Regions from separate parts of the Streptomyces sp. 8N616 genome, predicted to be linked through region 3. Evidence: riboswitches for the same ligand, from Rfam matches in the RefSeq annotation. Region 3 holds a riboswitch; each other region holds the start of a gene.
The links. A riboswitch is a leader RNA that binds a small molecule or an ion and turns the genes downstream of it on or off. The one in region 3 is predicted to bind cobalamin.
Positions count from the first base shown of each region.

Region 1: linked by a shared signal. The riboswitch ahead of metE (5-methyltetrahydropteroyltriglutamate--homocysteine S-methyltransferase) and the one ahead of ACTWQC_RS01375 (cobalamin biosynthesis protein) in region 3 are both predicted to bind cobalamin.
Region 2: linked by a shared signal. The riboswitch ahead of ACTWQC_RS26820 (ribonucleoside-diphosphate reductase subunit alpha) and the one ahead of ACTWQC_RS01375 (cobalamin biosynthesis protein) in region 3 are both predicted to bind cobalamin.

Region 1 is NZ_JBQQBY010000046.1:33,211-43,568, reverse strand. It holds gene ACTWQC_RS31430 (siderophore-interacting protein) at 1-366, opposite strand, end outside; gene ACTWQC_RS31425 (5'-3' exonuclease) at 422-1,327, opposite strand; gene metE (5-methyltetrahydropteroyltriglutamate--homocysteine S-methyltransferase) at 1,600-3,885, opposite strand; cobalamin riboswitch at 4,105-4,324, opposite strand; gene ACTWQC_RS31415 (helical backbone metal receptor) at 4,410-5,129, shown strand; gene ACTWQC_RS31410 (TDT family transporter) at 5,095-6,300, opposite strand; gene ACTWQC_RS31405 (LysR family transcriptional regulator) at 6,371-7,357, shown strand; partial or broken gene ACTWQC_RS31400 (glycoside hydrolase family 5 protein) at 7,401-9,328, opposite strand; gene ACTWQC_RS31395 (gamma-glutamyl-gamma-aminobutyrate hydrolase family protein) at 9,523-10,230, opposite strand; gene ACTWQC_RS31390 (amino acid permease) at 10,271-10,358, opposite strand, start outside.
Region 2 is NZ_JBQQBY010000033.1:71,356-81,713, reverse strand. It holds gene ACTWQC_RS26835 (tetratricopeptide repeat protein) at 1-409, shown strand, start outside; gene def (peptide deformylase) at 518-1,165, shown strand; gene ACTWQC_RS26825 (ribonucleotide-diphosphate reductase subunit beta) at 1,279-2,346, opposite strand; gene ACTWQC_RS26820 (ribonucleoside-diphosphate reductase subunit alpha) at 2,347-4,830, opposite strand; cobalamin riboswitch at 4,985-5,115, opposite strand; gene ACTWQC_RS26815 (GNAT family N-acetyltransferase) at 5,184-5,699, opposite strand; gene ACTWQC_RS26810 (YbdD/YjiX family protein) at 6,313-6,519, opposite strand; gene ACTWQC_RS26805 (carbon starvation CstA family protein) at 6,516-8,732, opposite strand; gene ACTWQC_RS26800 (GntR family transcriptional regulator) at 8,883-9,656, opposite strand; gene ACTWQC_RS26795 (sugar ABC transporter substrate-binding protein) at 9,967-10,358, shown strand, end outside.
Region 3 is NZ_JBQQBY010000001.1:312,962-323,319, forward strand. It holds gene ACTWQC_RS01370 (cobyric acid synthase) at 1-1,438, opposite strand, end outside; partial or broken gene ACTWQC_RS01375 (cobalamin biosynthesis protein) at 1,798-2,721, opposite strand; cobalamin riboswitch at 2,936-3,066, opposite strand; gene ACTWQC_RS01380 (hypothetical protein) at 3,356-3,595, opposite strand; gene ACTWQC_RS01385 (inorganic phosphate transporter) at 3,646-4,914, opposite strand; gene ACTWQC_RS01390 (class II aldolase/adducin family protein) at 5,118-5,819, shown strand; gene ACTWQC_RS01395 (alpha/beta hydrolase) at 5,977-7,104, shown strand; gene ACTWQC_RS01400 (hypothetical protein) at 7,561-9,033, shown strand; gene ACTWQC_RS01405 (VOC family protein) at 9,127-9,555, opposite strand; gene ACTWQC_RS01410 (ABC-F family ATP-binding cassette domain-containing protein) at 9,826-10,358, shown strand, end outside.

The sequences.
Region 1 (10,358 bases), on a different contig from region 3:
CTCCTCGCCGGGCTTCACGCTCGCCGCCCACGGTCCCGCCACGCCCTCGTCGCCGTGGACCACGAAGTCAAGGGCCAGCTCGCGCGCCTCCGGGTCCCAGCTGCGCACCGTGTACGTCCTCATCCGGGGCCACTGGTCGCGCGGCAGGTCGCGGCGGACCGCCTCGATGTCGAACGGCTCGGGGTACGCCACGCCCTCGATCGGGAAGAGCAGTTTGACGTAGTGGTCGGTGTACTCGCCCGCGCCGAATCCGGTCAGGCCCTCGCCGCCCAGCACCACGCGCACCATGTGTGGCGTGAGCTGCTGCGTACGCACCACACGAGCGCGGTTGAGCTTCGGTGCCTTACGAGCCGGACGATCTGCCACGGCGGCCTCCCCTGCCTCACACCAACGTTGGTTAGGTAGACCTAACCTAACAGGATCAATGCTGGAGCGCGGTGAGAAGCCGCTGCAGTGAGCCGCCGAGCCCCCAGCGCTCGGCCAGCGCCAGCACGGCGTCGGGGTCGCGCGGCGTGCGCGGCAGCGCGGGGTCGAAGTCCGGAAGCGGTACGTCCGAGGCGACCCGTACGACCTTGGGCGCGACCGCGATGTAGTCCCGCGCCTCGTCAAGGCGCTTGCGCTGCGCCGGGCTGATCTTGGCCATCCGGTTGCTGAGCGCGGCCATGATCCCCGCCAGATCGCCGAACTCGGCGAGGAGCTTGGCGGCGGTCTTCTCGCCGATGCCCGGGACGCCGGGCAGTCCGTCGCTCGGGTCGCCGCGCAGCAGCGCCAGGTCCGCATACCCCGGCCCGTCCACGCCGTACTTCGCGCGCAGCCACGCCTCGTCGACGGGCTGGAGCGTCCCGACGCCCTTCACCGGGTAGAGCACGCGCACCCCGCGCCCGTCGTCCACCAGCTGGAAGAGGTCACGGTCCCCGGTGACGATGTCGACGGGTCCGGTGGCACGGCCGGTCAGTGTGCCGATCACGTCGTCCGCCTCGTACGCGGGCACGCCCACGCGCGCGATGCCCACCGCGTCCAGCACCGCCTCGATCACCGGCACCTGCGGGGAGAGCGTGTCCGGGACCTCCTCGATGTCGGAGCCCTCCGGCACCTCCTCCGCGACCCGGTGCGCCTTGTAGCTGGGGATCAGCTCGACCCGCCAGTGGGGGCGCCAGTCGGCGTCCATGCAGGCCACGAGGTCGTCGGGGCGGTGGTCCTGGACGAGCCGGGCGATGAAGTCCAGCAGTCCGCGCACCGCGTTGACCGGCGAGCCGTCCGGTGCCCTGACCGAGTCCGGCACGCCGAAGTACGCGCGGAAGTAGAGGGAGGCGGAGTCGAGGAGCATCAGGCGTCGGGTCACACTCCGCATGATGCCGTACCGGCCTTGAGCTGGCGGTGCGGGGCGCTGCCGTATCGCCTCGGAATGCTTTTTCCTGCTTCGGCCCACGGTGCGCGACGAGGAGCAGGCGCTCGCCGAGATGCTGCGGGATCACTGCTCGCTCTGGACGGTGGGCTTGAGGAACGCCGCGGCGCGCCCAACTCTTCCCACCCCGCCCGCCCTTTCAAGGGCGGGCGGGGTGGGAAAAGACGACCGGGCGCGCCGCGCCGGTCCCGGCGTCAGGCCGCGAGGGACGACCGCACCTCGCGGGCCGCGGCCGTCATGTTCTCCAGCGCCGCGTCCGCCTCCTCGGGCGAGCGGGTCTTCAGCCCGCAGTCGGGGTTGACCCACAACCGCTCCGGTCGCACTGCCCGGAGCGCCTGCCGCAGCAGATCCGCGATCTCCCCGGCGGACGGGACGCGCGGCGAGTGGATGTCGTACACACCCGGGCCCACCTCGCGCGGATAGCCCGCCTCCGCCAGCTCGCCCGCGATGCCCATCCGGGACCTCGCCGCCTCCAGGCTGATCACGTCCGCGTCCAGGGCCTCGATGGCGGGCAGGATTGCGCCGAACTCCGCGTAGCACATGTGCGTGTGCACCTGCGTGTCGGCCCGGACCCCGGCCGTGGTGAGCCGGAACGCCTCGGTGGCCCACGCCAGATACCCGGCCCGCGCGGACCGCCGCAGCGGCAGCAGCTCGCGCAGCGCGGGCTCGTCGACCTGCACCACCGCCGTGCCCGCCGCCTCCAGGTCGGCGACCTCGTCGCGCAGGGCGAGGGCCACCTGCCGGGCGGTCTCGGCGAGCGGCTGATCATCGCGTACGAAGGACCAGGCGAGCATGGTGACAGGACCTGTGAGCATGCCCTTGACCGGACGCTCCGTCAGGGACTGGGCGAAGCGCGTCCACTCCAGGGACATGGGCGCGGGCCGCGACACGTCCCCGGCGAGGATCGGCGGCCTGACATAGCGGGTGCCGTACGACTGGACCCAGCCGTGCCGGGTCGCCAGGAAGCCGTTCAGCTGCTCGGCGAAGAACTGCACCATGTCGTTGCGCTCGGGCTCGCCGTGCACCAGTACGTCCAGACCCGCCTTCTCCTGGAAGGCGATCACGTCCCGGATCTCCCGCTCGATGCGCTCCCGGTACTCGTCCTCGGTGAGGCGGCCGGTCCGCAGGCCCGCGCGGGCGGCTCGGAGTTCGGCGGTCTGCGGGAAGGAGCCGATCGTGGTCGTCGGCAGCGGAGGCAGGCCGAGCCGGGCGCGCTGGGCGGCGGCCCGTACCTCGTACGGCTGCGGGCGCCGGGTGTCCGCAGCCGTCACCGCCGCGCAGCGCTCCCGTACGGCCGCGTCGCGGGTGAGGGCGGAACCGGCACGCGAGGCGCGCGCGGCACGGGCAGCGGCGAGCTGCGGGGCCACCGCGTCCCGGCCGTCGTTCAGGGCGCGGGCGAGGACCGCGACCTCAGCCGTCTTCTGCCGCGCGAAGGACAGCCAGCGGGCGACCTGGGGGTCCAACTCCCGCTCGGCTGCCGCGTCCAGCGGCACATGCAGCAGCGAGCAGGAAGGCGCGGGGTCCACCCGCCCGGCCAGGCCCAGCAGCGTCGCGAGGGTGCCGAGTGCCTGCTCCAGATCGGCGGCCCAGACGTTGCGGCCGTCGACCACGCCCGCGATCAGGCGGCGGTCCTGCAGACCTCCTATGGCGGCGAGCGCGTCCACATTCGCCGCGGCCGGTCCGGTGAAGTCCAGGGCGAACCCCTCGACCGGGGAGTCCGCGAGCACCGGCAGCGCCTCGCCGAGCCCGTCGAAATACGAGGCGACGAGCAGCTTCGGCCGCGCGGGCACGGCGCCCAGGTCGCGGTAGGCCCGCGCGGTCGCGCTCAGCACCGCGCCCGGCTGGTCCTGGACGAGGACGGGCTCGTCCAGCTGCACCCACTCGGCCCCGGCCTCCCGCAGATCCGCGAGCAGCGACGCGTACACCGGCAGGAGCCGGTCCAGCAGAGTCAGCGGCTGGAAGCCCGGTGCGGCATCCGGGGCGGGCTTGGAGAGCAGCAGGAAGCTGACCGGCCCGAGCAGCACGGGGCGGGCGGTGAACCCCGCGTCCCGGGCCTCGGCGAATTCCCCCACCTGCTTGCGTGAGTCCGGGGCGAAGACGGTGTCCTGGCTCAACTCCGGTACGAGATAGTGGTAGTTGGTGTCGAACCACTTGGTCATCTCCAGCGGCTGCACATCCGCCGTGCCACGGGCCATGGCGAAGAAGGTGTCCAGCTCGCCGAGTCCGGCCGCGCGGTGCCGGGCCGGGACGGCGCCAACGGCCCATGCGGCGTCGAGGACGTGGTCGTAGAGCGAGAAATCGCCGGTGGGGATCTCGTCGATGCCCGCGTCGCGCAGCTCGCGCCGGACACCGGCGCGCAACGCGGCCGCCGTGCGCAGCAGTCCCTCCTGGGTGATGCGTCCTGCCCAGTAGCCCTCGACGGCCTTCTTCAGCTCCCGGTCGGGGCCCTGCCGGGGGTAGCCGTGCAGAGTCGCCCGCACGCGTGCGGTGTGCGGGGCCTGCGCGGTCTGCGGCGATGTCGCGGTCTGCGCTGTCTGTGCCGTCTGCGCGGTCTGTGAGTCGGTCACGGAACTCTCCTTCGCGAGTTCGTCAGCGACCTCGGGAAGGCGGAGCACGCGAAGACGGGAACGCTCGTACGTACGCCGTACGCCCCTGCCGCCGCCGACCCGCCCTCGAGGTCCCGGTTGGCCGCACCCCACGGCGGGGCACGGGCAGTGGCAGGTCTTCGGACTCGCGGGCGCGCCTGATGATCTTGCCAGGCACCTACTGGCCGTCGCTTCCCGGACGCCGGGCGTCCAGTGCGTAAGACGGCGGTCGTTCCCGCTCACCGCTGCGGGGCAGTTCCGGATTCCCACCGGATTCCCTCTTGCGACGCTCCCGCCTGGGGGGCGGGGCGAACCAGCTGCACGGCCAGCGTAACGCCTGTACGCAGATGATCAATGTGCCTGTGGACAACAGGATTCCGCGCCCCCAGGATTCCGCGCCCCGTGCGTAGGGTGATCGCATGCGCGTCGTATCGCTCGTGCCCTCCCTCACCGAGGCCGTGGCTGTCACCGCGCCCGGGCTGCTGGTCGGCGCCACTGCGTGGTGCAGCCACCCGGCGGGCCTCGACGTGGCACGGGTCAAGGGCACCAAGAACCCCGACGTGCCCGCGATCATCGGGCTCGCCCCCGACCTGGTGATCGCGAACGAGGAGGAGAACCGCGAGCCCGACCTGGCCGCGCTGCGCGACGCGGGGCTCGAGGTCCTCGTCACCGAAGTGCGCACGCTGGAGCAGGCGTTCGCCGAGCTGGTGCGGGTGCTGGTGCGCGGCTGCGGGCTGGCCCGGCCACGATGGCTGGACGAGGCGGAGGCCGCCTGGCAGGACGTGCGGCCGCCCGGGGACCGGCTGACGGCCGTCGTGCCGGTCTGGCGGCGGCCGTGGATGGTCCTCGGCCGCGACACCTTCGCGGGCGACCTCCTCGCGCGACTCGGCGTCGACAACATCTACGCCGGGCACGCCGACCGCTATCCGAAGATCCGGCTCGACGAACTCAACGCGGCGGGCGCGGACCTCGCCGTGCTGCCCGACGAGCCGTACGCCTTCGGGGCCGGCGACGGCCCCGAGGCCTTCCCCGGCCTGCCGTGCGCGCTCGTCAGCGGCCGCCATCTCACCTGGTACGGGCCGTCGTTGGCGCAGGCCCCGGACGTCATCGGCGCGGCGCTGCGAGCAGCCGGCCGCTGAGCGTGGCACGCAACGTGCGGAATCCGGCGACGGCCCAGGCCGCCACGAGCAGCGCGAAGAGCGCCGCGGCCGACCAGCCGTACGCGTCGAGGCCCGTGTGCCGGGCCAGCGCCTCGGCGCCCGTGACACAGGTGCCGACCGGGAACGTGAACGCCCACCACGTCATCGAGAACGGCATCCCGCGCCGCACTGCCCGTACGGTCAGCGCGGCGGCGAAGACGAGCCAGAGGAGGGCGAACCCCAGCACCGGCACGCCGTAGAGCACCGCGAACGCGCCCAGCGCCTCGGCGTACGGAGCCCGGACCGCGCCGCCGCGCGCCGCCTCCGCGAGCTGACCGGCCGCGGTCACCGACTGGCCGAGGGGCCCGAGCACGAGGAAGAGCGCCGGGGTGAGGGCGGGCGGCAGCGGGCCGTGGTGGAGCAGCCGGGCGACGATCAGGGGCAGGAGCAGGAGCGTGGCGAGCAGGCTCATGCCGAAGAGCGAGAAGCAGCCGAGCAGCATCGCCTCCCGCCACTGGCCCGCGGGCAGGTGCGGTACGAGCAGCGGGCCGAGCGCCGCGGGCACCATGGGCGCGACGACGGGCAGCAGCCACACGGGGGAGGCGTCGCCGGGCCCGATCCGGTGCCGGGTGACCATCAGATACGGGATCGCGGCCGCGGTGACCAGGCCGGCGGCCGTCCCCGCGGTGAACAGCGCGGCGGCCACGGCGAGGGCAGCGGGTCCGCCGATGAGATCGCGCCCCACGAGGAGCGTCGCGGCGCCGACCGCGGGGAACGCCATGGCCGGGCAGCCGTAGAAGGGCGCGATCGCGGGGTCGAGGAGATGGGCGCGGGCCCGGTCGCGGTGGCGTATCCAGTGCGCGGCGCGCGCGAGGAGCAGCGCGGCGAGCATGAGCGCGGCGAGCGCCCACACGGCGGTGATGACGGTGGTGAACACGGCGCTGGATACGGCCCGCAGGGCGGGCGGGGCGGGCAGGCCGGGGGAGCCGGGGGAGCCGGGGGAGCCGACCCGCAGACCGGCTCCGGCAGTGGCCACGATGGCGGTGCCCATGACGGTCGCGTACCAGTTGGGCCCGAGTTCGCGCACCGAGACCCGCGCCCGGCGCTCGGGGGCGGGCGCCGGCCCAGCGCCGGACAGGGGACGGGGGCGGGACTGCGCGAGGGTGGCCATGCGAGCACCCTCGCGGGCGCCCGGCCCGCCCACCAGGGACCACCGGGCTATGAGGGCATAACCTGGCTTTATGAGTAAGCGGCCCAGAGTCCCCGAGGACCCGCCCGAGCCGACTGCCGGGAAGCGGCGGCGCGAGGCCGCCGTACCCGGCGCGCCGCTCGCCCACCGGGTTCCCGACCTGGGCGCGCTGGAGTTGCTGCTCGCGGTCGCCCGGCTGGGCAGCTTGGGGCGCGCGGCCGGGGAGCTCGGGATCACACAGCCCGCCGCGAGCAGCCGTATCCGTTCCATGGAACGGCAGTTGGGCGTGGCGCTGGTGGACCGGTCCCCGCGCGGCTCCCGGCTCACCGACGCCGGTGTGCTCGTCACCGATTGGGCGCGCCGGATCGTCGACGCCGCCGAGGCCTTCGACGCCGGGGCACAGGCGCTGCGCGCCCGCCGCGACTCGCGGCTGCGGGTGGCAGCGAGCATGACCATCGCCGAGTACCTGCTGCCCGGCTGGCTGATCGCGCTGCGGTCACAGCGCCCCGGGACCGCCGTGTCGCTGCTCGCGGGGAACTCCGCCGCCGTCGCGCAGCGGCTCCTCTCCGACGACGCCGACCTCGGCTTCGTCGAGGGCCTCGACACGCTGCGGGGCCTCGACGGCGCCGTGATCGGACACGACCGGCTCGTCCTCGTCGCCGCCCCCGTCCACCGCTGGACCCGCCGCCGTAGTCCGGTCGGTGCGGACGAACTGGCCGCGACTCCGCTGATCCTGCGCGAGCGCGGCTCCGGCACCCGCCAGGTCCTCGACGCGGCTCTCGCCGCCCACGGCGGGCTCGCAGAACCCCTGCTGGAGCTGGCCTCGACCACGGCCGTGAAGGCCGCCGTGCTGAGCGGCGCCGGGCCGTCCGTCCTCAGCGAACTCGCCGTCGGCGAGGAGCTCGCCGCCCACCGGCTGGTCGAGATCGCCGTCGAGGGCGTCCCGCTGCGCCGCGATCTGCGCGCGGTCTGGCCCGCTGGCCGCCGCCCTGCGGGCCCGGCCCGCGACCTGCTGTCCCTCACGCGCCGGGCGCGCTGACGGCCGTACGGCTCCCCGCGGTGTCCCCCCCCCGCCCCGCCGCTCACCCCAGCTTTCTGCAGAGCAGCGCATCCGGTGTCTTCGACGATCCCACGCGCCCGGTGTACGCGACCCCGGCCGCGTACTCGTCGTCCGCGCACTGGCCCTTATAGCGGCCGTACGCGAAGTCGCCGCCCTTGGCCGCCGCCGGCCGGTCGTCGCCCCGGTCGAACCACACCGTCCGGCCGTTCGTGCCCAACGCCGTGCCCGCCTCCGCGCACAGGGCGGCGGAGACGGCGGCTCCGCGCACGCTGTAGCCGATGAGGAAGTGGCGGGCCGGGCACTGGAGTTTGGTGTACCCCGAGGCCCAGTCGCCGCCGCCCGGTTCGACGTACCGTTCGTCGCGGACGACCTCGTGCCCGCCCCCCGCGGGCCAGAGGCCGCGGGCGCCTGCGTCCGTGCACAGCCCACGGTTCCCGGTGTGGCTGAGCCCGGCGAGCCGCTGCCCGTCCGGGCACGCCGCCTTGCGCGCGCCGGAGTCCCAGTCCGGCAGCGCGCGCATCCGCAGCGACTGGACGAAGTCCCCGTGGTCGGGGCTCAGCATGGACCAGCGGTCGACCGGTTCGACCTCGCCGGTCTTTCCCCGGGAGTTGATCAGCCGGAGCCAGGCGGAGGCGCGCCAGTCGTCACCGTCGAACAGGCCCATGCGCTCACCCGCCGCGTTCCAGTGCAGCAGGGCCCAGCCGTTGCCCTTGCGGTTCTCGTGCCAGCCGACGAGCGGCCAGTACGCGAAGTCGGCGTCGGTCTCGACGAGATAGTCGACGAAGTTGCGGAACCAGGCCCGCTGCTTCTCGCCGGTCTCCTCCCGCCCGCCGGCCCCGAACTCGCTGATCCACACGGGGGCGGTGAAGTGCCGGTCGCGCACGGACGTGACGTAGAAGGCCTGCCGGTGCAGCACGTCGTACAGCTCGGCGCTGCTGAAGTCCCGGTAGCGGGGGTCGGAGGTCTCTCCGGCGCCGGTGGCGCCGCTGTGGTTCGGTCCCGTGTAGTCGTAGAAGTGGGCCGAGTACACGAGCTTGCCGGATGTGACCAGGGTGTGCGAGAGCCGCTGGACGGGCTCGAGGGTGGGGCGCCCGTGGGCGAGTCCGTCGACGGGGATGCCGGTCCAGTTGATGCCTTCGACGATGACGAGGAGGTCCGGGTTGCCCTCCTGGAGGATGCGGTCGCCGAGCCGCTGGGAGGCGGCGAACCAGTCGTGCCGGTCGCCCAGGCCCCAGTTGGGGTCGTCCCATACGGAGCGGCGCACCTCGTTGTAGAGGTCGGCGCCGGCCACGCGCGCGTTGTGCCGGTAGCGGCGCACCATGAACAGCCAGTCGCTCTCCCAGGTCGCGTCGCTCTGGCTCGCGTTCCAGCGCTCGTTGCCGTCCACGCCGCAGCACCAGCGCGAAGTGTTGGTGTGGTTGTTCAGGATCACCGCGAGGCCCGCGTCCGTCAGCGCCTTGACTGCGGCGTCGTAGACCTGGAGGGGGGTCTTGCCCCGGAGCTCCGGGTTGGCCGCCACCGCGGCGTCGGGGACCGGCCGCCGGTCGTGCACCATCTCGTTGGAGAAGGGCAGCCGGACGCTGTTCAGTCCCAGCTCGCGGAATCCGGCCACGATCTCACCGACCGGGGCCCGGTCCAGGCCGAGCGGCATACGGTCGGACTTCTCGCCCGCGTGGTTGCGGGCCGGGTCGTCGGGGCTGCCGGAGCCGGTCCACGTGCCGCTCGCGCCGTGCCAGTTCCCGGACTGAGCTTGAACCGGTGGCCGTCGGCGTCGACGATGTAGCGCCCTCTGGTGCTCAACGGGGGCGTCCAGGCCTCAGCGGGCCGTACGGCGGAAGAACCTCCGGAGGGACTGTCGGGGGGAGTGTCGGAGGAGCTTCCGGAGGGCCGGGCGGCGTGCGCGGCCGGCGGCTCGGCCCCGGCGCGCGGAACGGCCGCAGCCCCCACCAGAAGGCCCAGTACGGCGGCGGCCAGCGCCGACCTGATGACGGACTTTGTCACGGCCACCCGTTTCCCTCGCACCGGGGAGGGTCAGGGCCCCGGTGAGTTGGCATGTGTGTGCGCCTGGCATGTACGCGCCATGATGCGGTGCCCGGGCGAGGATGAACAGGGGCAACCGGCCGGAGTCTGACCTCAACCGGAACTCACAGCGACTGAGCCGCCGCCACCAGCGCCTCCATCAGCCGCAGGTCCTCGCCCGCCTCCGGGTGCCACTGCACGGCCAGGACGAAGCCACTTCCATCGCTGAGTTCCACCGCCTCCAGCGTGCCGTCCTCCGCGTGCGCGGAGGCCAGCAGCCCGCGCCCGAGCCGGTCGACCGCCTGGTGGTGGTACGTCGGCACGGCCATCGCCTCCGGCAGCACCTCGCTGAGCCGCGTCCCGGGCACCGGCTTGACCTCGTGGTGCTCGAACACCCCGGGCGGCCCGCAGTGCCCGTCGTGCCCGACCGACTCCGGCAGGTGCTGCATGAGCGTTCCGCCGAGGACGACGTTGAGCAACTGCATCCCGCGGCAGATCCCGAGCAGCGGCGTGCCGGTCGCGAGCGCCGCCTCGATCAGGGCGAGTTCCCAGGCGTCCCGCTCCCGGTAGGCAGGCCCGGTCTGCGGGTGCGGCTCGGCCCCGTACCGTTCGGGCTCCACGTCCGGGCCGCCCGAGATGACGAGCCCGTCGACCAGCGCCACCGCCGCCCTGGCCTGCTCCGGGTCGTCCGGTGGCAGCAGCGTGGCCAGACCACCCGCGTGCTGTACGAGGCGGTGGTACCCGGCGGGCAGCACAGCCGCCGGCAGATCCCAGACCCCCCAGCGCACCGAGGGCTCCAGGTACGTACTCAGGCCGATCACGGGTTTGGCCACGCTGCTTCCCCTGTCCAACGGTCGTCCGTCCGGTCGCCCCTCAGAATTCCAGTTCGTGCTCGATGGCGGCCAGTTCTTCGGGTGTGCCCTGGACTTTCGGGCCGGTGAACCACTTGCGGGCCGACACC
Region 2 (10,358 bases), on a different contig from region 3:
CCCCGTCTTCGACGAGATCGAGCTGTGGGCGCCCTCGCCGGTGCCGACCTGGGTGGTGCTGCTCGAGGCTGCAGCGGAGTCCGACCGGGACGCGCTGGAGCAGCTCGCGGCCGACGCGGGCTTCGCGGCCGAGGACTGGTCGTCCTCGGTGCGGCTGCTGTGCCGCTCGTGCTCGGAGAGCCGGATGCCCAGCGACGAGGGCGACGGCGAGCAGCACCTGGACCCCCACGACCACAGTGAGCCCGGCCACCCGGGGCCGCTGGGGCACAGGACGGCGGGCGACCTGTGGGTGCCGGAGCGGGAATGCGGGATCGCGGCGCCCTCGGGGCTCGTCCGCGGCCTGCTCGACGGGTGGGTCGCCGACAGTCCGGACACGCGCGCGTGGCGCGATCTGGAAGAGGTCTGCTGAGTCCGGAGGGTCTTGAGGACCTGGCCCGCCGCCGTCGCCACTGGCCGTACCCTGTACGGAGCCCTGTCACGGGCATCGCATCAGGCATGAGGAAGGCGTACGGCGGAGATGGCGCAGCAGGAGAGCGGGCAGCAGGTGGCGGATGCCGAGGCGGAATCCTCGGAGTTCATCGACGACACGGTGGACGCCGAGGCGCGGGAGAAGGCGCACCGCGAGCGCGGCACCGCCCGCCCGATCACCGTCGTCGGCAACCCGGTGCTGCACCGGCGCTGCAAGGACGTGACCGAGTTCGACGACAAGCTCGCGCAGCTCGTCGACGACATGTTCGCCAGCCAGCGGGCCGCCGAGGGCGTGGGCCTCGCCGCCAACCAGATCGGCGTCGACCTGCGGGTCTTCGTCTACGACTGCCCGGACGACAACGGTGAGCGGCACGTGGGCGCGATCTGCAACCCGGTGATCGACGACCTGCCCGCCGAGCTCCGGGTGCTGGACGACTCCAACGAGGGCTGCCTGTCGGTGCCGACCGCCTATGCCCCGCTGGCCCGCCCCGACTACGCGGTCTGCCGCGGCCAGGACCTCCAGGGCAATCCGATCGCGGTCGAGGGCACCGGCTACTTCGCGCGCTGCCTGCAGCACGAGACCGACCACCTGAACGGCTACCTCTACATCGACCGGCTGTCGAAGCGGGACCGGAAGGACGCGCTCCGGCAGATGGCCGAGGGCACGCCGCGCTACGAGACGGTCCCGAACGACTGACCTTCTCCGTGCTCGCGTAAGGGGCGGCCTCCTTTGAGGCCGCCCCCTTACCTGTGCGCCATGCTTGGGGGCTGCCGCAGACCCGCGACACCGGGCCTGCGGCAGTCGGTCGTTCAGAAGTCGTCGTCGAAGGCGACCGAGCCCTCGACCGCCACCTGGTACGCGGACGGGCGGCGCTCGAAGAAGTTGGTCAGCTCCTGGACGTTCTGCAGCTCCATGAAGGAGAACGGGTTCTCCGAGCCGTAGCGCGCCGGCAGCCCCAGGCGGCGCAGCCGCTGGTCCGCGACGCACTGCAGATACTCGCGCATCGAGTCGGTGTTCATCCCGGGCAGGCCGTCCCCGCACAGGTCGCGGGCGAACTGCAGCTCGGCCTCCACGGCCTCCTCCAGCATCGCCGTGACCTGCTTGCCCAGCTCCTCGTCGAAGAGATCCGGCTCCTCCTGGCGGACGGTGTCCACGACCGAGAAGGCGAACTCCATGTGCATCGACTCGTCACGGAACACCCAGTTCGTACCGGTCGCCAGGCCGTGCAGCAGACCGCGCGAGCGGAACCAGTAGACGTAGGCGAAGGCACCGTAGAAGAACAGGCCCTCGATGCACGCCGCGAAGCAGATCAGATTGAGCAGGAAGCGGCGCCGGTCCTCCTTCGTGCGCAGCCGGTCGATCTCTTCCACCGAGTCCATCCACCGGAAGCAGAACTGCGCCTTCTCGCGGATGGACGGGATGTTCTCGACCGCGGCGAAGGCGGCCGTGCGGTCGTCGGGGTCGGGGAGGTAGGTGTCCAGCAGCGTCAAGTAGAACTGGACGTGGACGGCCTCCTCGAAGAGCTGGCGGGAGAGATAGAGACGCGCCTCTGGGGAGTTGATGTGCTTGTAGAGGGTGAGGACGAGGTTGTTGGCGACGATCGAGTCGCCGGTCGCGAAGAAGGCGACCAGGCGGCCGATCATGTGCTGTTCGCCCGCGGAGAGTTTGGCGAGGTCGGCCACGTCGGAGTGGAGGTCAACCTCCTCCACGGTCCAGGTGTTCTTGATCGCGTCGCGGTAGCGCTCGTAGAAGTCCGGGTAGCGCATGGGACGCAGGGTCAGCTCGAAGCCCGGGTCGAGAAGGTTTTTGGAGGTAGAGGTGTCGGCGCGAAGCGCCGTCTTCGAGGGGTGGTGGTCGGGTGACGGGTGGGCACTCATTTACTGGCAGGCCTCGCAGGACTCGGGGTTCTCAAGGGAGCAGGCGACCGCCTCGTCGGGGGCGGCCTGCTGGACTGGAATGGTCGCCGCGGTCGCCGCGGTCGCCGCGGTCGCCGCGGTGGCGGCGGTGTCGGCCGTCGCCGCGGTGGCGGCGCGCGCGGACTGGGCGATCCGCGTCGCCGGGCGCGACCGCAGGTAGTACGTGGTCTTCAGGCCCTTCTTCCACGCGTACGCGTACATCGAGCTGAGCTTGCCGATGGTCGGTGAAGCCATGAAGAGGTTCAGCGACTGGCTCTGGTCGAGGTACGGCGTACGGGCCGCGCCCATGTCGATCAGCGCCCGCTGCGGGATCTCCCACGCCGTCCGGTACAGCGCCCGTACGTCCTCCGGAATCCAGGTGAAGTCCTGCACCGAGCCGTTGGACTCGCGCAGCGCCTCCCGGGTCTGCGCGTCCCACACGCCGAGCCGCTTGAGCTCCGCCACCAGGTAGGAGTTGACCTGGAGGAACTCGCCCGACAGCGTCTCGCGCTTGAAGAGGTTGGACACCTGCGGCTCGATGCACTCGTACACGCCCGCAATGGAGGCGATCGTCGCCGTCGGCGCAATCGCCAGCAGCAGCGCATTGCGCATGCCGGTCCGGGCGATACGGGCGCGCAGCGCGGCCCACCGCTCGGGCCAGCGCGGCTGCGCGGCGTAGTGGTCGGGGTGCAGGACGCCACGCGCGGCGCGGGTGGCGGACCAGGCGGGGGGAGGGCCGTGCCGCTCGGCGAGGGCGCACGACGCCTCGTACGCCGCCAGCATGATGCGCTCGGCGATCTGCGTGGAGAGCCGGGCGGCCTCGGGGGAGTCGAAGGACAGCTTCAGCCGGAAGAAGACGTCCTGGAGGCCCATCACGCCGAGGCCCACCGGCCGCCAGCGCTCGTTGGAGGCCGCGGCCTGCGGCGTGGGGTAGAAGTTGATGTCGACGACCCGGTCGAGGAAGGTCACGGCGGTACGGACGGTGGCGTCGAGCCGCTCCCAGTCCATCTCGCCGTCCTCGCCCAGGTGGGCGGCGAGGTTGACCGAGCCGAGGTTGCAGACGGCGGTCTCGCCGTCCTCCGTGACCTCGAGGATCTCGGTGCAGAGGTTGGAGGAGTGGACGACCCTGCCGGGCTCGGCGGTCTGGTTGGCGGTCCGGTTCGCGGCGTCCTTGAAGGTCATCCAGCCGTTGCCGGTCTGCGCGAGGGTGCGCATCATCCGGGCGTAGACCTGGCGGGCCGGGATCTGCTTGACGTAGCGGCCCTCCGCCTCCGCCTTCCGGTACGCGGCGTCGAACTCCGCGCCCCACAGGTCGACCAGCTCCGGTACGTCCGCGGGCGAGAACAGCGACCACGGCCCGTCCGCCTCGACCCTGCGCATGAACTCGTCCGGGATCCAGTGCGCGAGGTTGAGGTTGTGGGTGCGGCGCGCGTCCTCGCCGGTGTTGTCGCGCAGCTCCAGGAACTCCTCGATGTCCGCGTGCCAGGTCTCGAGGTAGACGCAGGCCGCGCCCTTGCGCCGCCCGCCCTGGTTGACCGCGGCGACGGAGGCGTCGAGGGTGCGCAGGAACGGCACGATGCCGTTGGAGTGCCCGTTCGTGCCGCGGATCAGCGAGCCGCGCGAGCGGACGCGGCTGTACGGCAGGCCGATGCCGCCCGCGTGCTTCGAGAGCCGCGCGATCTGGTGGTAGCGCTCGTAGATCGAGTCGAGCTCGTCCAGCGGGGAGTCCAGCAAATAGCAGGAGGACATCTGCGGGTGGCGGGTACCGGAGTTGAAGAGGGTGGGGGAGCTGGGGAGGTAGTCGAGGCGGCTCATCAGCCCGTAGAGCGCGGCCACTTCGCCGACAGCCCGCTCCGAGCCGTCCTCCGCGAGTCCGCAGGCCACACGGAGCATGAAGTGCTGCGGGGTCTCGATGACCTGACGGGTGATGGGGTGGCGCAGCAGATAGCGGCTGTGGAGGGTGCGCAGACCGAAGTAGCCGAACCGGTCGTCGGCGCCGCCGGCGAGGGCGGACTCGACGAGCGCGTCGAGGCGGGCGGCGTGGGCGCGGACGAACTCGGCCGTGGCGTCGGCGATCAGGCCCTCCCGGTGGCCGGTCGCGACCGAGGCGGAGAAGGAGACGGCGCCTTGGCTCGCGGCCTCTTCGGCGATGGCGCGGGTGAGCAGGCGCGCGGCGAGCCGCGAGTACTCGGGGTCCTCGGAGATGAGCCCGGCCGCCGCCTCTGTGGCCAGCTCCCGCAACTCGGCCTCGTCGGAGCCCGCGTGGCGGCCGCGGAGCGCGGCCGCGGCGACCCGGCCCGGGTCGGTCGCGGGCAGGTCGGCGGTGAGGTCGGTCAGGGTGCGCAGCAGGGCGGCGCCGGGGCCGCCGGCGACGCCCGCCTCCACGGCTGCTGGTGCGGTCACCGCGGCTGTGGCGGGCTCCGATACGGACTCGCGTGACGCAGGATCCGCGGGCGCGATGGTCACGTGGCTCTCCCTCGCTCGGCTGGGGCCGCGAGGGGTGGTGCGCCACGGGCGCGTGCGGGCGTACGTCACCCCCGGGAAAGGGCGGCAGCACACCGCGCAGCGTCCGTCGGCCCAACCCACGAGACCCGGGACGATTCGCCGCCCGGTCCGGTCGAGCCGGGCGGTGCTGCCGGCAGGTCCTCGGACTCGGGACATGCGCGAACACGCACATCCACACCGTTGCGGGACAGTTCCGGATTCGCACCGGATTCCCCTGTGGTGGCAGCGAGCACGAGCATACATCTTGTGTCGCCGTCCGTGCGCACCCCTACATATTGTGTCAGCGGGGGAACGGGGTAGAGGCGGTGGGTGAGTTACTCCGCCGCCGTCCCGAGCTCGGCGGTGAACACCCACAGCGGGAACCCGGGTATCGGCTCCCAGTCGCGCTCCGGAGCCCGTACGAACCCCAGCCGCTCGTACAGCCGGTGGGCCGTCAGCATCCGCTGCTGGCTGGACAGGACCATACGCCCGAGGCCCAGCTGCCGCGCCCGCTCCAGGCACGCCCGTACGAGCCCCTCTGCGGCCCCGCGGCGCCGCGCCGCAGGCGCCACCGCCAGCATCCGGAACTCGGCCTCCCCGGGCCCGGCCACGTTCGCATACGGGCTCCCCGGCGCTACGAACGCGACCCCGCCGAGGAGTTCATCGCTCGCCCCGTCCGCCGCCACCAGCACCTCCGTGTGCTCAGCCCGGCTCCTGACATCCCGCAGCTGTTCCAGGTACGGGTCCGAGGCCCCGAAGTCGAGCAGCCCGTCCCCCAGGTAGGCCTCCGCCGTGATCTCCCCGAGGGCGTCGAACTCCTCCGGGCGGGCGGCACGAATCGTGATGTCCATGAGCATCAGTCTGCAGGAGGCGTCTGACACCCGTCACCGGAGATTCCGCGGGCCCGGACGCCGCGTCGGATGCCGACGGCACGGACGCCGTCGGCGTGGACTCCGTGGTGATGGACGCCCGCGGCGCGGACCCGGGCGCGTGCACCACGGCCACCGCCGCCGTGCACACGAGCATGCCCGGAGCGGCGACAGTGTCTTGCCGAACATCGCGAAGCGGCCGACCACCCACGCGATCGCGGCCCAGAAACCGGGGAATACGGGGGCGCGACGCCGCCCGCGCAGAGGGTGATCCCGGTGAAGAGCACGGCACTTGTCGTGCAGCCGCCGGCGGACACGCTCCACCACGGTCGCCGCGACCAGGCCCACCATTCCCATGAAGGGAAGGGTGTACGTCCACGCGGGCGTGGACGAGGGCCCGCCAGACGCCGCCGACGACCAGCAGCACCCCGCCGAGGCCGAGACCGAGACCCGCCGTTCGGCAAGGCCGTCGAGCTGCCCGATCCCGTGGGAATCACCGTGGAGACCGCGCCTCTCAAGGACTGGGTGCGCTGACGGCGAACGGCCGCCGCAATCCCCGGTGGCGGGGTACGGCGGCCGTCCTACGACCACGAGTTCAACAGCAGCGGAAGCCCTCCCGCGGGTCGGCCTCCCGCGCATCGGTGCGCTGCCGCTCGAACTCGCGTCGGCTCAGCACCTCCGCCCGCGGGTCACGGGCCCGGGCGTGGGCGACGTACCGGTCGTACGTCGCCTCGCCCGACGCCTCGCGCCAGAACCAGCGGATCTTCGAGGCCGTCCTGCGGAGGCCCGCCGCGCCTTTCACGGCTGGGGCTCCCGGTCGCGGGCTCCGCCCTGCTCCCCGGAACCGGCGTCCGCACCGACCCCGGCCGCCACGAGCTCCGCCTTCTCCTCCTTGGTCGGGAAGAGCCCAGCGGGGGCAACGATCTTCGACTCCTCGAATGGCACTTCGTGCAGCGTGACGCTCTGCGGGTCGCGGATCGCCTTGTAGCAGACCCGGCCTGCGTCGGCGATCACCACGACGATGAGGAGCGCGAAGAGCGCCGCGAGCACGCCGTCCACCGTCGCGTTGGTGACGATGGTGTGCATGTCGTCCATGTTCTTGGCGGGCGGCAGGACCTTCCCGGCGTCGATGGCCTCCTGGTTGAGGGCCCGCTGCTTGAAGAAGCCGACCCGCGGGTCGTCGGAGAAGACCTTCTGCCAGCTCGCGGTCAGCGTGACCGCCGCGTCCCAGGCCAGCGGAACCGCCGTGACCCAGGCCCACTTCAGCCGCCCGGACTTCACCAGCAGCGTCGTGCAGACGGCCAGGGCGACCGCCGCGAGCAGCTGGTTGGCGATGCCGAAGAGCGGGAAGAGCTGGTTGATGCCGCCCAGCGGGTCGTGTACGCCGACCCACAGGAAGTAGCCCCAGCCGCCCACGACGACGGCGCTGGCGAACCACACGCCCGGCTTCCAACTGACCTGCCGGAACGGCTTGTAGACGTTGCCGAGCATGTCCTGGAGCATGAAGCGCCCGACCCGGGTGCCCGCGTCCACCGTGGTGAGGATGAACAGCGCCTCGAACATGATCGCGAAGTGGTACCAGAACGCCTTCAGCCCGGCGCCGCCGATCACCGAGGAGAAGATCTCCGACATGCCGAGGGCGAAGGTGGGCGCGCCGCCCGTACGGGAGAGGAGGCTCTGCTCCTCGACCGACTTGGCCGCCGCGGCGAGCTGGTCGGGCGAGATGGAGAAGCCGAGGCCGGCCACGGCCTGCGATGCCGAGTCGACCGTCGAACCGATTACGCCCGCCGGCGAGTTGACCGCGAAGTACAGCCCGGGGTCGATGATGCAGGCGGTGATCATCGCCATGACGGCGACGAACGACTCGGTCAGCATGGCGCCGTAGCCGACCATCCGGATCTGCGTCTCCTTCTGGATCATCTTCGGGGTGGTGCCCGAGGAGACCAGGGAGTGGAAGCCGGAGAGCGCGCCGCACGCGATGGTGATGAAGACGAACGGGAAGAGCGACCCGGCGAAGACGGGCCCGTTGCCGCTCGTGGCGAAGCTGGTCACCGGGTCCATCTTCAGCGTCGGCAGCGCGATGACGACGCCGAGCGCCAGCAGTGCGATCGTTCCGACCTTCATGAAGGTCGAGAGGTAGTCGCGCGGCGCCAGCAGCATCCACACCGGCAGCACGGAGGCCACGAAGCCGTAGACGACCATCCAGATGACCAGGGCGCCCGGCGACAGCGTGAAGAAGTCGGCGAGCGAGGACTCGGCGACCCAGCCGCCCGCGACGATGGCGAGCAGCAGCAGCGCGACGCCGATGGCGGAGACCTCGGTGACCCGGCCCGGCCGCAGTACGCGCAGGTAGAAGCCCATGAAGAGGGCGATCGGTATGGTCATGCCGATGGAGAAGACGCCCCACGGCGAGTTCGCCAGGGCGTTCACGATGACCAGCGCCAGCACCGCCAGCAGAATGATCATGATCGCGAAGACCGCGACCAGGGCGGCGGCACCGCCGAAGGGCCCGATCTCGTCCCGCGCCATCTGGCCGAGCGACCGGCCGTTGCGGCGCATCGAGAAGAACAGCGTGACCATGTCCTGCACCGCGCCGGCGAAGATCACGCCGACGATGATCCAGATGGTGCCGGGCAGGTAGCCCATCTGCGCCGCGAGGACCGGGCCGACCAGCGGGCCCGCGCCCGCGACCGCCGCGAAGTGGTGGCCGAACAGCACCCGCCGGTCGGTCGGGTGGAAGTCCACTCCGTTGTTGAGCCGCTCGGCGGGCGTGGCCCGGGACTTGTCGACCTTCAGGACCCGGTTGGTGATGAAGCGCGCGTAGAAGCGGTACGCGATGGCGTACGAGCCGAGGGCCGCCGCCACCATCCAGGCCGCTGAGACCTCTTCGCCCCGGGAGAGCGCCAGCACGGCCCAGCCGGCCGCGCCTATCAGGGCGACGAGCGTCCAGACCGCCACGGATTTGGGATTCAGGTTGCGCGTGGGGGTCTGTGGTGGTGTTGCTGGCTCTGGCATGGCAACGAACTCCGTCCCTGCGGCCGACTCCTGTGTAACGCGCAGGAAATCTAAGCCAGCGGTGTGGGAACCGTCACCACCCGTCCGCATACCGGTACGGACACGGTTGCCAAACCCCCAGGTCACGGAGGTGTCCCGAGCTCCCGCTGATCAGCCCTGAGGGCGCTGCAGACGCGCGACGAACTTGTAGCGGTCGCCGCGGTAGACCGACCGCACCCACTCCACCGGACGGCCGTCCGCGTCCAGCGAGTGCCGCGACAGCATCAGCATCGGCAGCCCCACGTCCGTACCCAGCAGCCCGGCCTCGCGGGGCGTGGCCAGCGAGGTCTCGATCGTCTCCTCGGCCTCTGCCAGCCGGACGTCGTAGACCTCCGCGAGCGCCGTGTAGAGCGAGGTGTACTTGACCAGGCTCCGGCGCAGCGCGGGGAATCGCTTTGCCGACAAATGTGTCGTCTCGATCGCCATCGGCTCGCCGCTCGCGAGCCGCAGCCGCTCAATGCGCAGCACCCGCCCCCCGGTCGCGATGTCGAGCAGCCCCGCGAGCCGGTCGTCGGCGGTGACATAGCCGATGTCCAGGAGCTGGGAGGCCGGTTCGAGGCCCTGGGCCCGCATGTCCTCGGTGTAGGAGGTCAGTTGCAGGGCCTGCGAGACCTTGGGCTTGGCGACGAAGGTGCCCTTGCCCTGGATCCGCTCGAGTCTCCCCTCGACCACCAGCTCCTGCAGGGCCTGGCGCACGGTCGTACGCGAGGTGTCGAACTCGGCGGCGAGAGTCCGCTCCGGGGGTACGGGCGTGCCGGGCGGCAGCGTCTCGGTCATCTCCAGCAAATGACGCTTGAGCCGGTAGTACTTGGGCACGCGCGCGCTCCGCGCGGCGAGGGTGCCGTTGTTGCCGTTGCCCTCGGCGTTGTCCCCTTCGGTTTCCATGGCCAGCCTTCCCGACTGCTGTCCTGCTGCCGTCACCGGCTCCTCCGTCCTCAGCGGCTCACATCGTGGCACGGTCCCGGCCAATGGCGGCCATCCAGCTCAGGTGTCGGTCCGGTAACGGAGCCGACGCGACTCTTATACACCCTTGACACCCCAAAAGGTCTAGGCCAAGCTGCCGAGCACTGGTCTAAACCATTAAAGACCATGTCCCCGAGCCACACACAGTGCGCGCCCGTAACGAGTCGGTTCAAGGGCTCAGCGACCTGACGGGGGTGGGGGAGTTCTCTGGCATCCGTTGAAGGAGGGTGGCGTGAGGCGCAAGCTCATCGCGGCGGTCGGCGTCGCGGCAATGATCACCGGAGTGGCGGCGTGCGGGTCGGAAGACTCGGGGGCGTCGAAGGATCCCAAGGACCGGAACGAGACGCTCACGGTCTGGCTGATGGTCGACGCGCAGAGCACCTGGCCCGAGCTGGTCAAGGACGTCAATGCGCAGTTCAAGAAGAAGTACCCGAAGGTCACCGTCAAGGTGCAGTACCAGCAGTGGGCGGACAAGGCCAAGAAGCTGGACACCGCACTCGGCGGCAGCAAGTTCCCCGACGTGGTCGAGCTCGGGAACACCGAGACCATGACGTACATCCTCAACGGGGCGCTCGCCGAGATCGACCCCAAGAAGTACGACAACTCCGACACCTGGATCCAGGG
Region 3 (10,358 bases):
GGCGGTCCAGCTGCTCCTCGCGCAGCGCCCCGAACGACGTATCAGGAGCGGGTACGAAGCGGCGCCCGGCGTCCTTCGCGACGCGCCGCAGAAAGGCGCGCCGGAACCCGTCGCTCTCCAGCGAGCCGTGCCAGTGCGTGCCCCAGACGGGCCCGACCCTGCAGCCGTCGAGACCGCGGCCCCGGCCATCGGAGATGAACGCCTCGTCTCCGCCGGTCACCTCGGCCACGCCGTGGTGGATCTCGTAGCCCTCGACGCGCTCGCCCAGCGCCTCGCCCACCGGCCGCGCGAGGGTCTTCTCCGGCGCGAAGCGAACCCGTACGGGCAGGAGCCCGAGCCCGTCGACCGCCCCGGCCCGCGACTCGACGTCGTCCTCGATGCGCTCGCCCAGCATCTGGAAGCCTCCGCAGACGCCGAGCACCGGGCGGCCCTCGGCGGCACGCCGGGCGACGGCGGCGGCGATACCGCGCTCGCGCAGCCACTCCAGGGCGCGCACGGTGCCGCGGGTGCCGGGCAGCACGACCAGATCCGCGTCGGCCAGCTCCTCCGGGCGGTCGACGAACCGCACCACCACGCCCGGTTCCGCGGCCAGCGCGTCCACGTCGGTGAAGTTGGACATCAGCGGGACCGCGGCGACCGCCACCCGCAGCACGTCCTCGCCGTGCGGCGGGGCGACGACCGACTCGCGCACCGCGCCCCGCAGCGACACGCGCAGGCCGTCCTCCTCGTCGATGCCGAGCCCGTGCGCGTACGGCAGCACACCGAAGGTCCGCCGCCCGGTCAGCCCGCGCAGCATCTCCAACCCCGGCTCCAGGAGGGCGACATCGCCGCGGAACTTGTTGACCAGATACCCGGCGACGAGCGACTGGTCCTCGCGGCCGAGCAGCGCCGTCGTGCCGAAGAAGGAGGCGAAGACGCCGCCCCGGTCGATGTCCCCGACCACCACGACCGGCAGCCGAGCGGCCCGCGCCAGCCCCATGTTGACGATGTCGGTGCGCCGCAGATTGATCTCGGCCGGGCTCCCGGCCCCTTCACAGATCACTGCGTCATACGTGCCCCGCAGCTCCTCCAGGCACGCCACGACGGTGCCGAGCAGCTCCTCCTGCCGCCCTCCGTGGTAGCGGCTGGCGCTCAGCTCGCCCACCGGCTTGCCGAGCAGGACGACCTGGCTGCTGCGGTCGCTGCCGGGCTTGAGCAGTACGGGGTTCATGAGGGCCGTCGGCTCGATACGGGCGGCCGCGGCCTGCATGGCCTGGGCCCGCCCGATTTCGGCGCCTTCGCGTGTCACGAACGAATTCAGTGACATGTTCTGCGCCTTGAAGGGCGCGACGGATACGCCCTTGCGGGCCAGCCAGCGGCAGATGCCGGCTGTGACGACGCTCTTGCCCGCGTCGGATGTGGTCCCGGCGACCAGCAGCCCGCCGCCCCTGCGATTCATGACCGCTCCTTCCGGGCCCCGGGAACGCGCGCGTCCCGACCGCGCCGTCCCGCGAGCCCAAGCCGCCGTACGACCCCGCTCCCCGGCAACCCCGCCTCCGACCGCGCCGGTGCCGGCCCCTCCGCGCGCGGCCGCTGCGGCCCTGGACCCCTCAGCCCCGGACCCTCCGTCCCCGGGCGTTCCGCGTCCGGGATTTCCCACCCGCCCGCCCTGAAAGGGGCGTCCGGGTGGGAAAACCGTGCCGCAAGGCCGGTGTTCGCGGCGCGCCGGTCTCTCGCGCGGATGCGCGCTGCGTCGGCGGACGTGGCGCGCAGCGCGGTCCGGAGCGCGCCCGGCGCCGGTGGTGCGGCGCCAGCCCACGCCAGCCGTGCGCCCACGCACGCCGCCAGCGCGAGCGCGCTCACGCGCCGCGAAAGCCGTACCGCACGCTCGATGTCCTCCACCGCCACCGGGCGGTTGCCTTCCCCCAGCACAGGACGGTGCTCGACCCGGCCGCCGTACGCGAGGGTGCCCCCGAGCCGTACGCCCAGCGCGCCCGCGAACGCGGCTTCCACAGGACCGGCATTGGGGCTGGGGTGCTTGCGCGCATCGCGGCGCAGGACGCGCCACGCGCCGCGCGGGTCGGGACCCGCCAGTACGGCCAGCGCGGCGGTGAGCCGGGAGCCCGGGAAGCCCACGAGGTCGTCGAGGCGGGCCGAGGCCCAGCCGTAGCGCCGATGGCGCGGCGACTTGTGACCGACCATCGCGTCAAGGGTGTTGACCGCCCGGAACCCCACCAGCCCCGGCACGCCCGCCGCCGCGCCCCAGACCAGGGCGCCCACGACCGCGTCCGAGGTGTTCTCGGCGACGGACTCCACGACGGCGCGCGCGATCTGCCGCTCGTCCAGGGCCTGCGGGTCCCGGCCGCACAGGTGCGGGAGGCGGTCGCGGGCCACTTCGATGTCGCCTGCCGCCAGCGCGCCGCCCACGGCCCGCGCCTCGCGGCCGAGCGACGTGCCGCCCAGCACCGACCAGGTGGCGACGGCGGTCAGCGCCACGGCTGCCGCGGGGGAGCGGCGTACGGCGCGCGACAGCGCTGCTGCCGCGGCCACGGCGCCGCCCGCGCACACAGCGGCGTGCAGGGCGCCGTACGCGCGGTGGTCGCGCCACAAGCGCCGCTCGACGGCGGCCGCGGCCCGCCCGAAGGCGGCAACGGGGTGACCGCGCCGCGGATCGCCGGCGACGAGGTCGCAGGCGAAGCCCAGCGCGGCGCCGTACACGAAAGAGGCGTGTTCGGCACGCATCGGATCAGGACGCCGTCGTGCCTCGGAGGGAACGCGCGCGGGGGGCACGCGCGCGTAGGGAACACGGCCGTGGGGAACACGGGCGGCGGGAGAGCGCGACGACGGTTCTTGAGGAACGGCGGGTATGACGCGAACGGCGCGTACGGCGGCAGCCGGGCATGACGATATGTCCTCACTCAGGGTCCGCGCCCTGGCTCGACGTGACCGGCGGTGAGAGTCTCCTGGCTCCCGGATCGGCGCTTCCCCCGGCCTTCCAACCCGTCGCTAAGGGCCGTGACTTCTGGGGTGGGGGAGCGCTCCCCGGTGACAGTGGCGGGACCGCGCCGGATTCGCACCGGCTTCCTCTCCTGCCGCCGTTTGGCTCCGGCAGTCCACCACGGCCTGCGAACGCCCGTCAACTTGCCCCTTGACCTGCGGCAGGACCTCACACGCCCGCGGCCGGGGAACGACTGCGATCGTTCCCCGGCCGCGGGCACGAAGGGCTGCCGCCAACAGGGGCGGGTGGGGCCATCGTTGTCCCTGCGCGGAGACGGAAGCGGAGCCCGCTGCCGTCGCCCCACGTGCCCCCGCGCGCGTGGGGCGCATGACGAGCGGTGCCCGCGCAGGGGCGCATGGCGAGCGGCGCGGGGCTCCGTCAGGCGACGATCAGGTAAATCCCGTACGCGACGGCCGCAGCGCACAGCGCGTAGCAGGCGTACGCGCCCCCGCGCGCGAGGACCGGCGGTGCACCGGTCGCGGCGACCGTGCCGTCCGGCTGCGGCTGCGCCTTCCTGGAGCTGCCGACGATGCCGAGCGTGAACAGGCCGACCATCCCGACGGTGACCAGGAGGCTGACGCCGAAGACCTGGCCGAGTGCTGCCCAGTCGATGTCCATGCGGATGCTTCCTTCTTGCTCTCTCGACCGATCTCGATTGATCCCGGCGCCTAGGCCGTGACCTTGGCGGTGGCGGACTGGGACTTGGACTTGGACTGCGACTGGGGCGGCGCGCCGGCCGTCTCCTGGGCTCCGGTGGCGGCGGTGCCCACCGGCGGCGGGGAGACGGACTTGATGGCGGCCGTGACGACGCCCTCCGGCTCTGCGCCCTCGACGCCGTCGACGTCGTTGACGTTCGTGTGGTCGACCGGCCTGCGGCGCGAGGCGATCCAGATAGCGGCACAGGCCGCAAGCGCGAGCACGGCGACACCGGCGACACCCGCGGTGCCCTGCTTCGCCAGCAGCGCAGCGGCGCCGCCGACCACACCCGCGGCCGGCAGGGTCAGCCCCCAGGCCGCGAACATCCGGCCCGCCGTGGACCACCGCACCACGCCGCCCTTGCGGCCGAGCCCGGAGCCCATCACGGCGCCGGAGCAGACCTGGGTGGTGGAGAGGGCGAAGCCCAGGTGGGAGGAGGCCAGGATGGTGACCGCGGCGCCGGTCTGGGCGGCGAAGCCCTGCGGCGGCTGGATGTCGGTGAGGCCCTTGCCCATGGTGCGGATGATCCGCCAGCCGCCCAGGTAGGTGCCGAGCGCGATGGCGAGACCGGCCGAGGCGATGACCCACAGCGGCGGGGCGGCGTCCGGGGCGAGCGCGCCACCGGTGATCAGCGCCAGCGTCATCACACCCATGGTCTTCTGCGCGTCGTTGGTGCCGTGGGCCAGGGAGACCAGCGCGGCCGAGGCGATCTGCCCGGCGCGGTAGCCCTTGGCGGTGGCCTCCGGGTCGGCGTTCCGGGCGGCGCGGTAGGACAGCCGGGTCGCCAGCAGGGTGGCGATGCCCGCGACGACCGGCGCGGCGACGGCCGGGATCAGGACCTTCATGACGACCTCGTCGCCGTGGACGGCGCCGAGGCCCGCCGAGGCGACGGTCGCGCCGATCAGGCCGCCGAAGAGGGCGTGCGAGGAGCTGGAGGGGAGACCGGCCAGCCAGGTCAGCAGATTCCAGACGATGGCACCCACCAGACCCGCGAAGATCACTTCGGGCTGGATGCCGGATTCATCGACGATGCCTTTGGAGATGGTCGCCGCCACCTCGACCGAGAGGAACGCGCCGACGAGGTTGAGGACCGCCGACATCGCCACCGCGGTCTTGGGCCTGAGAGCCCCGGTGGAGATGGTGGTGGCCATGGCGTTGGCGGTGTCGTGGAAGCCGTTCGTAAAGTCGAACACCAAGGCCGTGATGATCACGATCCCGATGAGAAGCGTGATGTGTTCCATTCACCCAGGCAATCAGTTTGATGGTCAGTGGCTGCCGTGACCGTAGGGATGTCGAGTGAACGGAAGGTGAACTGGATGGGGCGTTGGGGTGCTGTCGTATCCATGGAGGTTGGATCTCGGCCGGGCGCAGAGCGGCACAAACCGACTGGTGGTGCCGCCACCGCTGAATTCTGTGAAACAGATCACTGTCTTTGAGGTGAACTTTGGAGTCGCTGCACAGCCCCTCGGCACCCCTGGTGGAGGCCTGGGCCGACGTTGTCGCCACGGCCCGCCGCACGGTGGCCGACGGCCTGGTCGTGGGCACCTCGGGGAACGTGTCCGCCCGCGTCGGGGACACCGTTCTCGTGACCCCGACCGGCGTGCCGTACGACCGGCTGGCTCCGGACGACCCCGTCGGCGTCGACCTCTCTGGCCGCCAGGTCCTCGGTGAACTCAAGCCCACCAGCGAGCTGCCCATGCACCTCGCCGTCTACCGCAACACCGGCGCCGCGGCCGTCGTCCACACCCATGCCGTCCACGCCACGGCCGTCTCCACCCTGGTCCCCGAGCTTCCGCCCATCCACTACATGACGGCGGCGCTCGGCGGACCGGTGCGCGTCGCCCGATACGCGCTCTACGGGAGCGACGAATTGGCCGAGAACATGCTCCGCGCGCTCCGCGACCGCAGCGGATGTCTGCTGCAGAACCACGGCACCGTCGTCCACGGCGACAGCCTCGACGAGGCGTACGACCGCACTGCGCAGCTGGAGTGGATGTGCAGGCTCTGGCTCGCCGCGCGCGCCGTACCCGGGCGTGAACCCAGCCTGCTGTCCCCGGACCAGCTCGCGGAGGTGGCGGAGAAGCTCCGCGGCTACGGCCAGGGCGACGGCGAGGGCAACCGCCGGCGCGACGGCGAGCGGAGCTGACCCCGCCGCGTCCCGGACCCGCGAAGCTGTCCGGGACCCGCGAAGGTGTCCGGGACCCGCGTAGGCGTCCGGGACCCGCGTAGGCGTCCCGGACCCGCGTACGCGTACGGTGTCCGCCCGCTGGCCGCTCGCTTGGCACCCGACCACACTGGTACGGATGCGCCTGCGTACAGCGGCGGCCGTGGCGGCCGCCACCCTCCTCGGTGCCGGCGCGGCCGCCGTGGCGGCCGGGCGGTACGCCTGTGACGCTGCCCTGAAACCCTCGCGCGTCCGGCCGCTGCCCACCGACCCGCAGCTCACCGTCCACGGCTCGGCCGCCGACCAGATCACGCTCACCCGCAGCCTGGCGTCGCTGCGGCCCGGCACGTACGGGCTGACCGGCGGCGACCGGCACGCGATCGTCGGGGCGGTGCTGAGGAACTCGCCGCACCCCGCGGACTCGGTCGTACGCCGCCTCGAGCGGGTCACATACGGCACGCTGGAGCCTGGCGACCGGATGTGGCTCACCCCGCAGGTCTACATCGGGAATCCGCGCGACGCCCTGGGACTCGACCACGCCGACGTGGACGTGCCCGGCGAACTCGGCGCGCTGCCCGCGTGGTTCGTACCCGGCGCCCGCGACACCTGGGTGATCACCGTGCACGGCCTCGGCACCAGCCGCGAACACCCCATGGTCGTCATGCCCTTCCTGCACCGGCACCGGTTCCCGATCCTCGACCTCGCCTACCGCGGCGACCTCGGAGCCCCCCGCTCCCCGGACGGCATCGGCCACCTCGGCGACACGGAGTGGCGCGACCTGGACGCGGCGATCCGCTACGCGGTGCGGTACGGGGCCGAGACGGTCGTGCTGTACGGCTGGTCGACGGGCGCCACGATGGCGCTGCACGCCGCGGCCGAGTCCGCCCTGCGGAACCGGATCAAGGGCCTCGTCCTCGACTCGCCCATCCTGGACTGGCAGGCGGCCGTACGGGCTCTCGCCGCGGCGGACGGCGCGCCGGGGCCGCTGCTGCCGCTGGCGGTACGGGCCGCCCAGGGGCGTACGGGTCTGGGCAGCGGGCGCCTCTTGGCGTCCGCCGACCCCGACCGGCTGTCCGTACCGGTGCTGATCATGCACGGCCCGGACGACACGATCGCTCCGTGGGACGCTTCGCGCGCCCTCGCGGAACGCCGTCCGGATCTGGTCACGCTGCTCCCCGTCGAACACGCCCCCCACGCGTCGATGTGGAACGCCGACCCCGAGTCCTACGAGGAAGCCCTCCGCCGCTTCCTCACCCCCCTGATGTAGCCCCGCCCCCACCTGCCCCTTTAGGGACGGGCGAACGCCCGCACGTCCCACCCACCCGGGTCGGACGGCCGCATCCCACCCACCCTTTAGGCCCGGTCGGCTGGCCGCAGTTCCCACCACCCACCCGCCGCCCCTTCAGGGGCGGGAAGTCACGCACCGCAGGCGCGGCACGGGGCGGGCTGCGCCACGCGGGCGTCCACGCGGGTGCCCCGACCGTGGCTCGCCGCACGGCGCTGCCGTCCAGGGATGCCGCCGTCCGGGGGTGCCGGGCCGGGTCCACCCGCCCTTTATGGGTGGGCGGGCGGGAAGTTGCGCACGCAGGCGCGGAGGACGGCCGTCGTGGCGGTCAGCCCCTGCGCGGCGCGGAGCCCCGTCCATCCGGGGCCGAGGTCGTGAGGAATCCGCGCGAGCGGATTCCGATTGGGCTTTCGGGCCGTCAACGGGAAGACTGCTCCCGTGACGTCCCGTACCCCGCGCGACTCCCGGCTCCGCCTTGTCCCCCGACGACCGATGTCCGCCGCCCGCCGGGCCGTGACGAACCGGCGCGCCCGGCCCGCGCCCAGGCCGCCCGAGGGCACGCCGCCGCGGGCCGAACTCGCCCGCCAGGCACGGACGGAGCTCGCCGGAGCCGTGCGGATCGCCCGCTGGGCGGACGCCGAGCGCGGCCGCGGCGCCCGCCTGCGGCCCGGCGGCAGCGGCGCGCTCAGCCGCGACGCCGCAGAAAGCGCCGCGGCCGCACTGAACCTGACTTCACATCAGGTACTGGCCGACTGGGACCGGGCGCGGCTCGCCGGGCTCATCGAGCTGTACGGCGAAACCGCCCGCCCCGGCTGGCGGCTGCAGGCCTGGGACCGGGACGACAGCGCCGCGCTGCGCGGCTGGGTCGCGCTCTTCGACGCGTGGTCGCTCGCCCACCCCGCCCCCTCGGCCTTCGCACCCACCCCCGTCGCGGAAGTCGTCGAGGCCGCGCCCCAGCTCCTGTCGCTCCTCCAGCTCTCGGACGGCGCCGTCTCGGTCTCCGCCCTTCAGGACCTGCTGGAGAAGCGCGTCGCCGAACTGCGCACCGAGCGCTGCGAGGTGCCCTACCCGGACAACAGCGCCTCCGACACGGTCGCCTCCGACACGGTCGCCCCCGACACGAGCACCCCATACACGCGCACCCCCGACACAAGCACCCCCGAGACCGAGCTGTCCCACGCCGACGGACCTCGGCCCGGCACCCTGCTCGACTGGGCGCTCGACGCTCTCGCCTCCGTCGGCGCGCTGACCGTCGAGGACGGCCAGGCCACGCTCACCCCGCTCGGCAACTGGGCCGTGTGGGTCAAGCTCGAGCAGATCTGCGTGGCCGCGCAGAGCCCCGCGGGGAACATCGAGTGGTCCGCGGAGGACATGCTGCGCGGCTGCGCCCGCCTCACCCCGGGCCCGGCCCGCGACGAGTACCGGGCCTGGCTCGCCGCCCGCCCGGCCGCCGCCGCAGTCTCCGAACTCCTCGACGCCGCCCGCGGCGACGACGCCCTGCTGCGCGGACTCGCCTTCGAGGCGCTGCGCGTGGTCGGCGGGCCCGCCGAGCCCGCCGTACGGTCGGTCGTCGACGAGCCGCGCCTGCGCCCGTACGCCCTGATGTGGATGGCCGAGCAGGAGGGCAGCGACCCGGAGGACCTGCTGGCGGTGCTCACCCGTGAAGAGGCCACGTGGCTGTGGGTCGACACCGCGGCCGCCGTCGCCGACCACGGCGAAGCCCCGCTGCTCGTACGCCATCTCGACTCGGCGGTGCAGGGCACGGTCCCGGCGCTGCTCGACGAGGTACGGGCCGTCGGCCACCCGCGCACCGTGCAGGTCCTCGTCGCCCTGGCGGCCGCCCACCCCGACCCGGCGCTCGCCAAGGCCGTGCGCCGGGCCGCCTTCCAGGTGCACACGGGAGAGGCCTGAAGGGCCCGGGCAGTCACGCCGCAGGAGCCCGGCAGTCACGCCCCAGGAGACGCGGCAGGAGCACCGGCCGTCACGCCCCAAGAGCCCTCGCAGTCACCCCGCGCCGCCGGCCGGGGCGGTGGCCGGGGCGTACGTGCCGAAGCTCCACACGTTGCCCTCGGCATCCCGCGCCATGTAGTCCCGCGAGCCGTAGTCCTGGTCGGTCGGCGGCATCAGGATCTCCACGCCGTGGGAGGCGGCCTTGCGATGGTGCGCGTCCACGTCCTCGACGGCGACGTAGATGCCGGCGGGCCCGGCGTTCCGCATGGTCTCCGCGAAGACGCCCGCTCTGCCCTTCGACCCGAGCATGACCACGCCGTTGCCGTAACTGAGCTCCGCGTGGGCGACGATGTCGTCCTCGCCCGTGTAGACCGCGTCCGCCTTGAAGCCGAAGGCTTCCGTGAGCAGCTTGATCGCCGCCTGCGCGTCCTCGTACAGCAGCGTCGGGTAGATCGTCGGCCGGGCCGCACCGGTGTCTGCCATGACGTTCACTCCTCCGGAACCTGTGGAACCGCTCCTGGATGCGCGCTGCCCACCCACGAGTATGGGTGAAGTGCGTCACCTCGTCCTGCTGCGCACGGCGGCGGGGAGCCGCGCTGCCTGCGGGATCGCGTCGGCCACCGGGAAAATGCGGTTGCACGCCCCCGCTAGACTCCCTGTCATGGCAATTCTCCTTGTGCATTAGGCGGCGTCGCCGACCGTACGCCCGCACGTCCGTCCCGACGCCCTCATCTGCTGCCCTGGAGTCTTTCCGTGATCACCGCCACCGGCCTCGAGCTGCGCGCAGGCGCCCGCATCCTCATCGAGTCCGCCTCCGTCCGTATCGCCAAGGGCGACCGCATCGGCCTCGTCGGCCGCAACGGCGCAGGCAAGACCACGCTCACCAAGGTCCTCGCCGGTGAGGGCATCCCCGCCGCGGGCACCGTCACCCGTACCGGCGAGGTCGGATACCTCCCGCAGGACCCGCGCACCGGCGACCTCGACGTGCTCGCCCGGGACCGCATCCTCTCCGCGCGCGGCCTGGATACCGTGCTGCGCAGGATGCGCGAGAACGAGGACCGGATGGCGAGCGGCCAGGGCGCCACCCGCGAGCGCGCGATGAAGAAGTACGAGCGCCTGGAGACCGAGTTCCTGACCAAGGGCGGGTACGCCGCGGAGGCCGAGGCCGCGACCATCGCCGCCAGCCTCAACCTCCCCGACCGGGTCCTCGGCCAGCCGCTGCACACCCTCTCCGGCGGCCAGAGGCGCCGCGTCGAGCTGGCCAGGATCCTGTTCTCGGACTCCGA